DNA from 2 places in the Bradyrhizobium sp. AUGA SZCCT0169 genome. Region 2 is predicted to be linked to the other one. Evidence: predicted binding sites of a transcription regulator. Region 2 holds the regulator's gene; the other holds the start of a gene.

Region 1 (4,935 bases), on a different contig from region 2:
CGTTCCTTGACTTCGACTTCGGTCGCGCCGCCGACGCGGATCACCGCGACGCCGCCTGCGAGCTTGGCCAGACGCTCCTGCAGCTTCTCACGGTCGTAGTCCGAGGTGGTTTCCTCGATCTGCGCCTTGATCTGCTGCACGCGCGCTTCGATGTCGGCCTTCTTGCCGGCGCCGTTGACGATGGTGGTGTTTTCCTTGTCGATCATCACCTTCTTGGCGCGACCGAGCATCTGCAGCGTGACGTTCTCGAGCTTGATGCCGAGATCTTCCGAGATCGCCTGACCACCGGTCAGCACCGCGATGTCCTGCAGCATGGCCTTGCGGCGATCGCCGAAGCCCGGAGCCTTGACGGCCGCGACCTTGAGGCCGCCACGCAGACGGTTGACGACGAGGGTGGCGAGAGCTTCGCCTTCGACGTCTTCCGCGACGATGACCAGCGGCTTGCCGGTCTGCACCACGGCTTCGAGCAGCGGCAGCAGCTCGTTCAGCGAGGAGAGCTTCTTCTCGTTGATCAGGATGTAGGCGTCGTCCATTTCAACGCGCATCTTGTCGGCGTTGGTGACGAAGTAGGGCGAGATGTAGCCGCGGTCGAACTGCATGCCTTCGACGACGTCGAGTTCGGTTTCGAGCGACTTGGCTTCTTCAACCGTGATGACGCCCTCGTTGCCGACCTTCTTCATGGCGTCGGCGAGGAACTTGCCGATTTCGGCGTCGCCGTTGGCGGAGATGGTGCCGACCTGGGCGATTTCCTCGTTCGAGGTGACCTTCTTGGAGTTCTTGACGAGGTCGGCGACCACGGCTTCCACCGCCAGGTCGATACCGCGCTTCAGATCCATCGGGTTCATGCCGGCGGCAACCGACTTGGCGCCTTCACGGACGATCGCAGCCGCGAGCACGGTTGCGGTGGTGGTGCCGTCGCCGGCAGCATCTGCGGACTTGGAGGCGACTTCGCGCACCATCTGCGCGCCCATGTTCTCGAACTTGTCGTCGAGCTCGATTTCCTTGGCGACGGTGACGCCGTCCTTGGTGATGCGGGGAGCGCCGAACGACTTGTCGAGCACGACGTTGCGGCCCTTGGGGCCGAGCGTGACCTTCACGGCATTGGCGAGAATGTCGACGCCGCGCAGCATGCGGTCGCGGGCATCAACGCCGAATTTGACTTCTTTAGCTGACATATTTGATTTCCCTGAGTTGAACTTGGTGTCTCACCTCTTCGAGGGGCGCCGCGCAGGCGCTCCTCAGCGGTGAGCGTGTGCGGACTTTGGCTTAGGCGGCCTTCTTCTTGGTCGCGGGAACGTCGGTGAGGACGCCCATGATGTCGCTTTCCTTCATGATCAGCAGCTCCTGGCCGTCGATCTTGACCTCGGTGCCGGACCACTTGCCGAACAGAACGCGGTCGCCGACCTTGAGGTCGATCGGGATCAGCTTGCCAGCTTCGTCACGGCCGCCCGGGCCCACGGCGACGATTTCGCCCTGCGAGGGCTTTTCCTTGGCACTGTCCGGAATGATGATGCCGCCAGCAGTCTTCTCTTCGGCGTCGATGCGCTTGACCACGACGCGGTCGTGAAGCGGACGGAATTTCATGCAGTCCTCCTAAACTTTTGCAAATGTTGTCGATTTTGGCGTCTTGGCAGTCCGGGCAGGCGAGTGCCAGCCCGGCTGCGGGTGATTTAGGCCAGTCTTGTTCGGGGGACAAGGGCTTCTAGCAGAAAAATTGGCACTCAAATATGACGGCTGCCAATTTCATTCATCATGATTAATCACGGTAAACGCCCGCCGACCCCGTATTAGCACGTGCGGTAAGCTGCTGCTAACGCATGAATTTTCAACAGTTCATTAAACATTTAGGCTTGTGATGGGTTGGTATCGTGCGTCACATTTCTCTCATGTGAGCGCATCTCCGCCGGGGTGGCTCGGTGTGGCCACCACGTGAAATGCGCTTCCGACAATGGAGGTTGGCATGGTCTCGCGGGTTGGGGTTGTTTCCGACGATTTCCGGAAGCAGGTGCTGGGTTATGGGCTGACGACGGCGGAAATTCTCTATCGGCTGCCGGATCATCCCTCGCTGCTGCAGACCTACGTCTGGCAGAATTACGATCTGTTTCCGAAATTTCCGGCGCTGAAAGATTTTCTGGCCTTCTGGCAGGAAAAGCTCGACGGCCCGCTGTATTCGGTCACGGTCGCGCATTCCAAGCTGATCAAGCCGGCCGAGCTTCGCGCCGTGGACGGCGTGTTCAGGCTGCATTGAGCGGAAAGGATTGTAGTATGTAGGGTGGGTTAGGCGAAGCCGTAACCCACCATCATCAGTCGCTGCATCAACGGTGGGTTACGCCTTCGGCTAACCCACCCTACGAAACCGATTTTGTGCTAGCCTCTCCCCACCAAACGATCAGGGGAGGCAAGAAAAATGGCCAAGCAAAAAGCGACATCGAAAGCCGCAGCCAAAACCGCGGTGAAGAAGAAATGGACGGGCCTCGGCACGGCAGCCAAATCCACAGCCCGCAAGACCATCGCATCAAAAGGCCGCGTCGCCACGGCCAAATCGAAGGCGGCAGCCAAGCCAGCGGCCAAGGCCGTAGCAAAGCCGAAGGCTCGGCCGAAACAGCGCATCGCCATCAGTCATCACCGCGATGAGGATTTCAAGGCCGACGGCCTGCGTACCTATGCACAGTACCGCGATCTCGGCATTGCCGCGGCGACCCATGGCCTGGCGCAGGCGCATGTGATCCGGCTGATCGGACCCTGCAACCCCGAGGAAGTTTCAAAACTGCATTATCACGACGTCGAATTCCAGATGGTCTATGTGCTCAAGGGTTGGGTGAAGACCTACATGGAAGGCCAGGGCGAGACCTTGATGAAAGAGGGCGGCTGCTGGACCCAACCGCCGCGCATCAGGCATCTGATCCTGAATTATTCCGACGACGTCGAATTGCTGGAAGTGATTTTGCCGGCGGAGTTCAAGACGGTGGAATTGGGGACGTAAGACGCCGTCATTCCGGGGCGACGCGTAGCGTCGAACTATGGTGCGCAATTGCGCACCTGAGAATCTCGAGATTCCGGGCTCGTGCTTTGCACGCCCCGGAATGACGAAGGGGCCTCACGCCCGTTTCGTTTCCGGCATCACGAACGCGATCAGGCAAAGCCCTAAGCATCCGATCGCGGACAGGCCGAGGAAGGCCGTGCTGTGTCCGAAATGGTCGCTGACATAGCCGGCCAGGACATTGCTGCAGGAAGCCCCGATGCCGACCGCCGTCCCCACCACGCCCTGGGCGAGGTTGAAATGGCCGCTGCCGAAGGCGATGTCGGCGACGGTCAACGGGATGAGAACGCCGAACACTGCGGCGGTAACGCCGTCAAAGAATTGCACGGCGACCAGCAGATAGGGATCGGTGACGGTTGCGAACAGAACGCCGCGGATGGCGAGCGCGGTGAAGCCGATCAGCAGCAGTGGCCGGCGGCCCCATTGCTGCGCCTTGCGGCCCACCGAAGGTGAGGTCAGCGCCACGATTGCCTGCGGCAGGATGATGCACGCCGCGATCAGCACCGGCGCCCACTGGGTCGAACGCGTCGTCACGATGCCGGCCATCAAGGGCAGCATCGCCGCGTTGGCGAGCTGCAGCAACATCACGGCGCCGGCAAAGATCAGCAGCGGGCGCTGGCGCAGCAGATGCAGCACGCTGGTGGCTTCGGGGTCCGGCTTGGCGCGGACGATCGCGCCATGGGCCTGTTCCGGATCGATTTCGCGATCTTTGATCCGGGATAGCGCTATGATGGTGAAGATCACCAGAACGAAGGTGGCGAGAAACACCGAGCGGCTGGAGATGAAATAGCCGCAGGCCCCCATCAGCGCCGCGGCAACGCCGTTGCCGATTGACGCGAACCGCGCATTGCGCCCGAGCCGTTCGCCGATCGCGGCCGGTCCGACCAATCCAAGGCTGATCGCGGCGATCGCCGGGCCGAGCACGCAACTCGCCAAGGCGTGCAATGTCGCCGCTGCCGCGATGACGGGAAAGATCGGCCATGCCGCATAGGCCAGCGCCGCGACTCCGATCGCCGCGACCGCGAAACCGGCGACCAGCCGTTCTCTCCGGGCAGCGTCGATGATGGCGCCGCCCGGCATCTGGCCGATCAGCCCGACGATACCGCCGATCGACAGCACCAGCCCGATCTCGACCTGGGTCCATTTCTGCGTCGTGAGGTACACCGCGACGAACGGACCAAAGCCGGTCTGGACGTCGGCGAGAAAGAAGATGAACCAGTCGAGGCCGCGCTGGCTTTGCGCCGAAGGGTGCGGCTCGGGCGATGCCGGCGGCGGCGGTGACGTGTCGCCGCGTTCATCGATGGACGGCGCGCCCCGCGTCTCACCGGCAAAATCCTTGCCAAGATCTTTGGCAGAATCTTTGGGATATGGGTTCGGGCGCGCGGACAGTGGCATTCTCCTCCGCGGTCAGTGGTCGAATTGCAGGGGTTGCAGACTACCGGTGGCGCCGAGCACCACGATCGGCGTATCTTCCTTGTATTCGGGTGCGGCCTTGACCTGTTCCAACGTCAATTCGAGCGTCATGCTTTCCTTCTTGTTGGTAACTTGTCCGAAGTGGAGTGCGTTCCAGTCGACGACGATCTTTCGACTGCCGACGCCGAGAAAGCCGCCGAAATCGATCACCGCGGCGCGCACGGTTCCGGAGCGATCGACGATCACGTCGACGATGCGCCCCATGTTCTCGCCCGCCGTGCTGCGGACATCGCGTCCGAGAATCCCGCGTGCGTCCGCCGCCCGGATGACCGTGACGGAGGGCGGGGGCGCCGGCTCTTTCGGCGCATCCGGCGAGGCCTTTGCCGCCGGACTTGGTGCGGCGAGAGCCGGCGGACCCTTGTCTGGTTCCTGCGCGACCGCCAGTGCGCCGAGGGATATCGCGCTCCACACCAGAACGGCTG
Region 2 (4,935 bases):
CCTGGTGTCGGCCGCAGTCCTGCTTGCCGGCCTGTATTACGGCCGCGAAATCCTCATACCGCTCGCGATCGCCTTCCTGATCACGTTCGCACTGAATCCGCCGGTCACCTGGTTTGTCCGACTAGGCTTGCCGAGACTGCTCGCGACGAGTCTGGTCATGGTGACCGTCGTGTGCGCTCTGGTAGGACTGGGCGTCGTTCTCGGCGCCCAGGTCCGTTCGATCGCGGTCGAATTGCCGGCCTATCAATCGACGATACTGACGAAGCTGTCGGACCTGCGCCAGAATCTCAAAGCACCGGGAATGTTCGACGGTGTGCTGACAACCGTCGAACGCTTGCAGAAGGAGGTCCAGTCAAAGGACGATAAACCCGCGGACGGGCCCGTCCCGCAGCGTGTCGAAATCGTCCCCACGCCGCAAACGCCGTTCGAGCAGGCATTTGCCTGGCTTGTGCGGTCAGCGGAGCCTCTGGCCACCGCCGGCATCATCCTGATCTTCGTCTTTCTGGCGCTGCTTGATATTGGCGACCTTCGCGACCGGTTTCTGCGCCTGTTGGGTGGGAACTTCCATCGTTCGACCGATGCGATTCAGGAGGCTGGCGCGCGTATCAGCAGATATCTCCTGATGCAGTTACTCGTAAATATCAGCTACGGCGTGCCGCTAGCGGCCGGCCTCTGGTTCATCGGTGTACCAGGCGCCCTGCTGTGGGGCGCCGTGGGCGCGGTCATGCGCTTCGTCCCCTATGTTGGCCCGCTGATTGCTGCGATCTTTCCGATCGCGCTCGCCTTTGCCGTCGACAGCGGCTGGAGCATGCTGCTCTGGACCGTTGCGCTGATCGTCATCCTCGAGTTGATCAGCAACAACATCGTCGAGCCGCTGCTATATGGATCCAGCACCGGCTTGTCGGCGATATCGCTCATCGCCTCGGCGATATTGTGGACAGCGCTTTGGGGGCCCGTGGGGCTGATCCTCTCTACCCCTCTCACGGTTTGTCTGCTGGTCCTCGGGCGCAATCTGCCGCAGTTCCGCTTCCTCAACACCATGCTCGGCTCGACGCCTGCACTGGATGTTCCGGCCCGCATCTATCAGCGGCTGATTGCAAATGATGCCGACGAAGCTGTCGAGATCGCAAGCGCCGAGATCGAAAAATCTTCGGTCATATCATTCTACGACGCAATCGGCATTGAGGTCCTTCGTCTGGCAAGCGAGGAGTATCTCCAGAACGCAAGCGCCGAGCACCGCCTGCGCCTGGCAAGCGGAATGGACACGCTGCTCGACGATCTGAGAGACGAATACCCCTCCTCCCTGAGTGCGGAGGCAAAGCCCAGGGTCCTGTGCATCGGAGGGAAATGGGAAATCGATGCCCTCGGCGGCGAGATGCTGGCCCATGCGCTCGCTTTCGAAGGGATTGCCGCAGCTTCCCAACCCGCTGCAAGCGTCAATGCCGACTATCTGGCCAAGCTCGATCTGAAGGGCGCGGACATTGTATGCCTCAGTTATTTTGCGCCGGATCCAGCGATCCCCGCTCGCCACGCCTGCCGGCGGCTGCGAAGACGATGGCCGGATGTGCGCATCGTTCTAGCGCTATGGAACGCGCCGCCGGAACTGTTGACCGACGAATCTCTTGAAACGCTCAAAGCCGATGCCGCCGTGACTTCGGTTGAGGAGGCGGTTCGCCGTATTCACCGCATCGTCGATCCTGAAGAGGCCAAGGCAGCCCAACAGGCCGCCGTGCCTGACAATGACGCAGAGCGTGTCGACGCGCTGAAAGCGACCGGGGTGTTGGAAGGGGACAAGCGCGAAGCCCTGGATGCACTCGCCAAGCGAGCGGCCGACGTGTTCAACACCAGCGTTGCCGTGATCACCACCATCGACAAGGAGCGCGAATACTTCGTCGGACAAAGTGGAAAATTGCCAGCTGCGATCACCGACGATGCAGGCACGCTGCTGCCGATGGACCGCGAACACGCGATCTGCAACTACGTTGTAGCCAACGACGGGACGTTGGTGATTTCGGATATCGAGCGCGATCCGCGCTTTGCCGATAACGAGACGATCAAGCAATGGGACATGCGCTTCTACGCCGGGGCGCCGCTACGCGCAGCGGACGGTCTGGTAATCGGAGCGCTATGCATTCTCGACTCCGCACCCCGCACCCTGGAAGAAAACGAGGTCGCATTGCTTGAAACGATGGCCGGCGATGTCGTAGCCACCATTACAACGAGTGACGCCGACGAGGAAGCGTCGGTGAAACCGGCACCCGCTGCCTCATCGGCGACGGTCGGGCAGGAGGTGCCCCAGTAGCCTGAGCAGCGCCAATCGAGCGGAACACGCTGTTCCAATCCCCAAAAGCCTCCAGAACCAAACGGTCCATAACACCCAAGACCGCCTCCCAAATGCGTGCTTGTCACCGGGCCTCCGGATAGACAGATTAGAGGCTTAGCGAGGGAGTAATTGGTGGCCCACCACGATCCGATTGGCCTGATTGCGCCGAATGCCGGGCTGGCCCAGCTCAATGAGCGTTCGCGCGACATTTTTCGTCAAATCGTCGAGAGTTATCTCGCAACCGGCGAGCCGGTCGGCTCGCGTAACATTTCGCGCCTGATCGCGATGCCGCTGTCGCCGGCCTCGGTGCGCAACGTGATGTCGGACCTCGAACAGCTCGGCCTGATCTACGCGCCGCATACCTCGGCCGGCCGCCTGCCCACGGAACTCGGCCTGCGTTTCTTTGTCGACGCCCTGATGCAGGTCGGCGACCTCACCGAAGACGAGCGGCAGTCGATCCAGACCCAGCTTGCCTCCGTCGGCCGCGCGCAATCGGTCGAGGCGGCGCTCGGCGAAGCCCTGACGCGGCTGTCGGGCCTGACGCGTGCCGCCGCGGTGGTGCTGACAGCGAAATCCAATTCGCGGCTGAAGCACATCGAATTCGTGCGGCTGGAGCCGGAACGCGCGCTGGTGGTGCTGGTCAGCGAGGACGGCCAGGTCGAAAACCGCGTGCTGACGCTGCCGCCCGGCGTTCCCTCGTCGGCGCTGACGGAAGCCAGCAATTTCCTCAATTCCCGCATTCGCGGCCGCACCCTTGCCGAATCGCGCCTCGAACTCGAAACCGCGCTGACGCAAAGCCGCGCCGAACTCGATCAGCTGACGCAGAAGATCATCGCGGCCGGCATCGCGAGCTGGTCCGGCGGCGAAAGCGAAGACCGCCAATTGATCGTGCGCGGTCACGCCAATCTGCTCGAGGATCTGCATGCGCTGGAGGATCTCGAGCGCGTGAAATCGCTGTTCGACGATCTCGAGACCAAGCGCGGCGTCATCGATCTGCTCGGTCGCGCCGAACGCGCCGAGGGCGTGCGGATCTTCATCGGGTCGGAGAACAAGCTGTTCTCACTGTCCGGTTCCTCCACCATCATCGCGCCCTATAGCGACGCCGCGGGCCGCATCGTCGGGGTGCTCGGCGTGATCGGTCCGACGCGGCTCAACTATGCAAGGGTGATTCCGACGGTGGACTATGCCGCGCGCATCGTCAGCCGGATGCTGGGTGGTTGATCCGGCCCGAAAAAAGCTCCGCTTTGTTGTTTTGACGCCTTTCCTGGCGCGAACCGGGGCCCGCCCCGGATCAGGACCGGTGCAGGTATCGCTCGAAAACGCCATGGAACGCTTGATTTTCGCCCGCTAAAGCACGATATCCCGGGCAGCAAATCCCCATTTACCCGAACGGTTCTTTTGAGAAGGCAGACTTATGACCGATCCCAACCGGCCGAATGATGACGCGGCGGCCCAGAGCGGCGAGCCCGTGGTCTCAAAGCCCTACATCATGCCCGACGATCCCGAAGAAGGATCGGTCGAGGCGTTGACGAAGGAAGCGGCTGAAGCGCGCGACAAGATGCTGCGCACGCTGGCGGAGATGGAAAATCTGCGCAAACGCACCGCCAAGGAAGTTGCCGATGCGCGGGCTTACGGAATCACCGGCTTCGCGCGCGACATTCTCGACATCGCCGACAATCTGCAACGCGCGCTGGATGCGGTTCCCGCTGAAATGAAGGAATCGGCCGACCCGGCGCTGAAGGCGTTCATCGAAGGCGTCGAGCTGACCGAACGGTCGCTGCTCAACACGCTGGAGAAAAACGGCGTCAAGAAATTCGATCCGTCCGGCGAGAAGTTCAATCCGAACTTCCAGCAGGCGATGTACGAAGTTCCTGACACGTCGGTGCCGGCGGGCACCGTGGTGCAGGTGGTGCAGGCCGGCTTCATGATCGGCGAGCGCGTGCTGCGTCCGGCGCTGGTCGGCGTGTCCAAGGGCGGCGCCAAGGCGGCGCCCGCCGCCGACATCACGACCTGAGGCGGACGCAATCTAACAAGGCTGCGATCAGGCCGGCGCATCCGTCGGCTTCTCGTGCGCCTTCGGCCAGTAGGTGCCAAAGCTCCAGAGATTGCCTTCCGGATCCCGGCAGGCGAAATCGCGGCTGCCGTAGTCGGTGTTGTGCAGCTCCATTTCGATTTTGGCGCCTGATGCCTTCACCCTGGCGCACAGCGCGTCGGGGTCCTCGACGGCGACATAAAGCGCGTCGGTGCGCCGGCCAGAGATGTCGCCGACCAACTTGCCGTACTCATCGTCGCGGGCCTGACCGAGCATCAGCAGCGAAGCGCCGCAGGCAAGTTGCGCGTGCTGCACCACGCCGTCGCTGCGGTAGACGACATGCTCGGTGAAACCCAGCACATCCTTGAGCCAGCGGATCATCGCATCGGCATCCCTGCAGCGCATCGTCGGATAGATGCGCTGCGCGTCGTTGGCATTGGTCATGGACAAACTCCGTACCTTTTGGCTTCACCGTGTCAGTATGCTGATACGGCGTGGCGTAGGCTTGAAGATTTGTTACCAGTCCGAAAACGCTTCGTTCGGGCGTGTCAGTCGGCTGTCGATCAGCGCCAGCCGCTGC

What was found. Region 2 encodes HrcA, which represses chaperone genes, less so after heat shock. Its sites were predicted from a motif close to GTTAGCACTCNCNNNNNGNGAGTGCTAAC; they were not measured.
Region 1: a site for HrcA is predicted at 1,627-1,655, ahead of JQ609_RS17950 (co-chaperone GroES). Genes of this name have one in related genera too.

What each region holds. Positions count from the first base shown of each region.
Region 1 covers NZ_JAFCMC010000014.1:79,165-84,099, forward strand. The annotation lists gene groL (chaperonin GroEL) at 1-1,175, opposite strand, end outside; gene JQ609_RS17950 (co-chaperone GroES) at 1,267-1,584, opposite strand; gene JQ609_RS17955 (usg protein) at 1,961-2,248, shown strand; gene JQ609_RS17960 (cupin domain-containing protein) at 2,408-2,983, shown strand; gene JQ609_RS17965 (MFS transporter) at 3,098-4,435, opposite strand; gene JQ609_RS17970 (PRC-barrel domain-containing protein) at 4,448-4,935, opposite strand, start outside.
Region 2 covers NZ_JAFCMC010000015.1:85,241-90,175, forward strand. The annotation lists gene JQ609_RS18795 (AI-2E family transporter) at 1-2,302, shown strand, start outside; gene hrcA (heat-inducible transcriptional repressor HrcA) at 2,456-3,544, shown strand; gene grpE (nucleotide exchange factor GrpE) at 3,738-4,337, shown strand; gene JQ609_RS18810 (VOC family protein) at 4,365-4,799, opposite strand; gene JQ609_RS18815 (AraC family transcriptional regulator) at 4,872-4,935, opposite strand, start outside.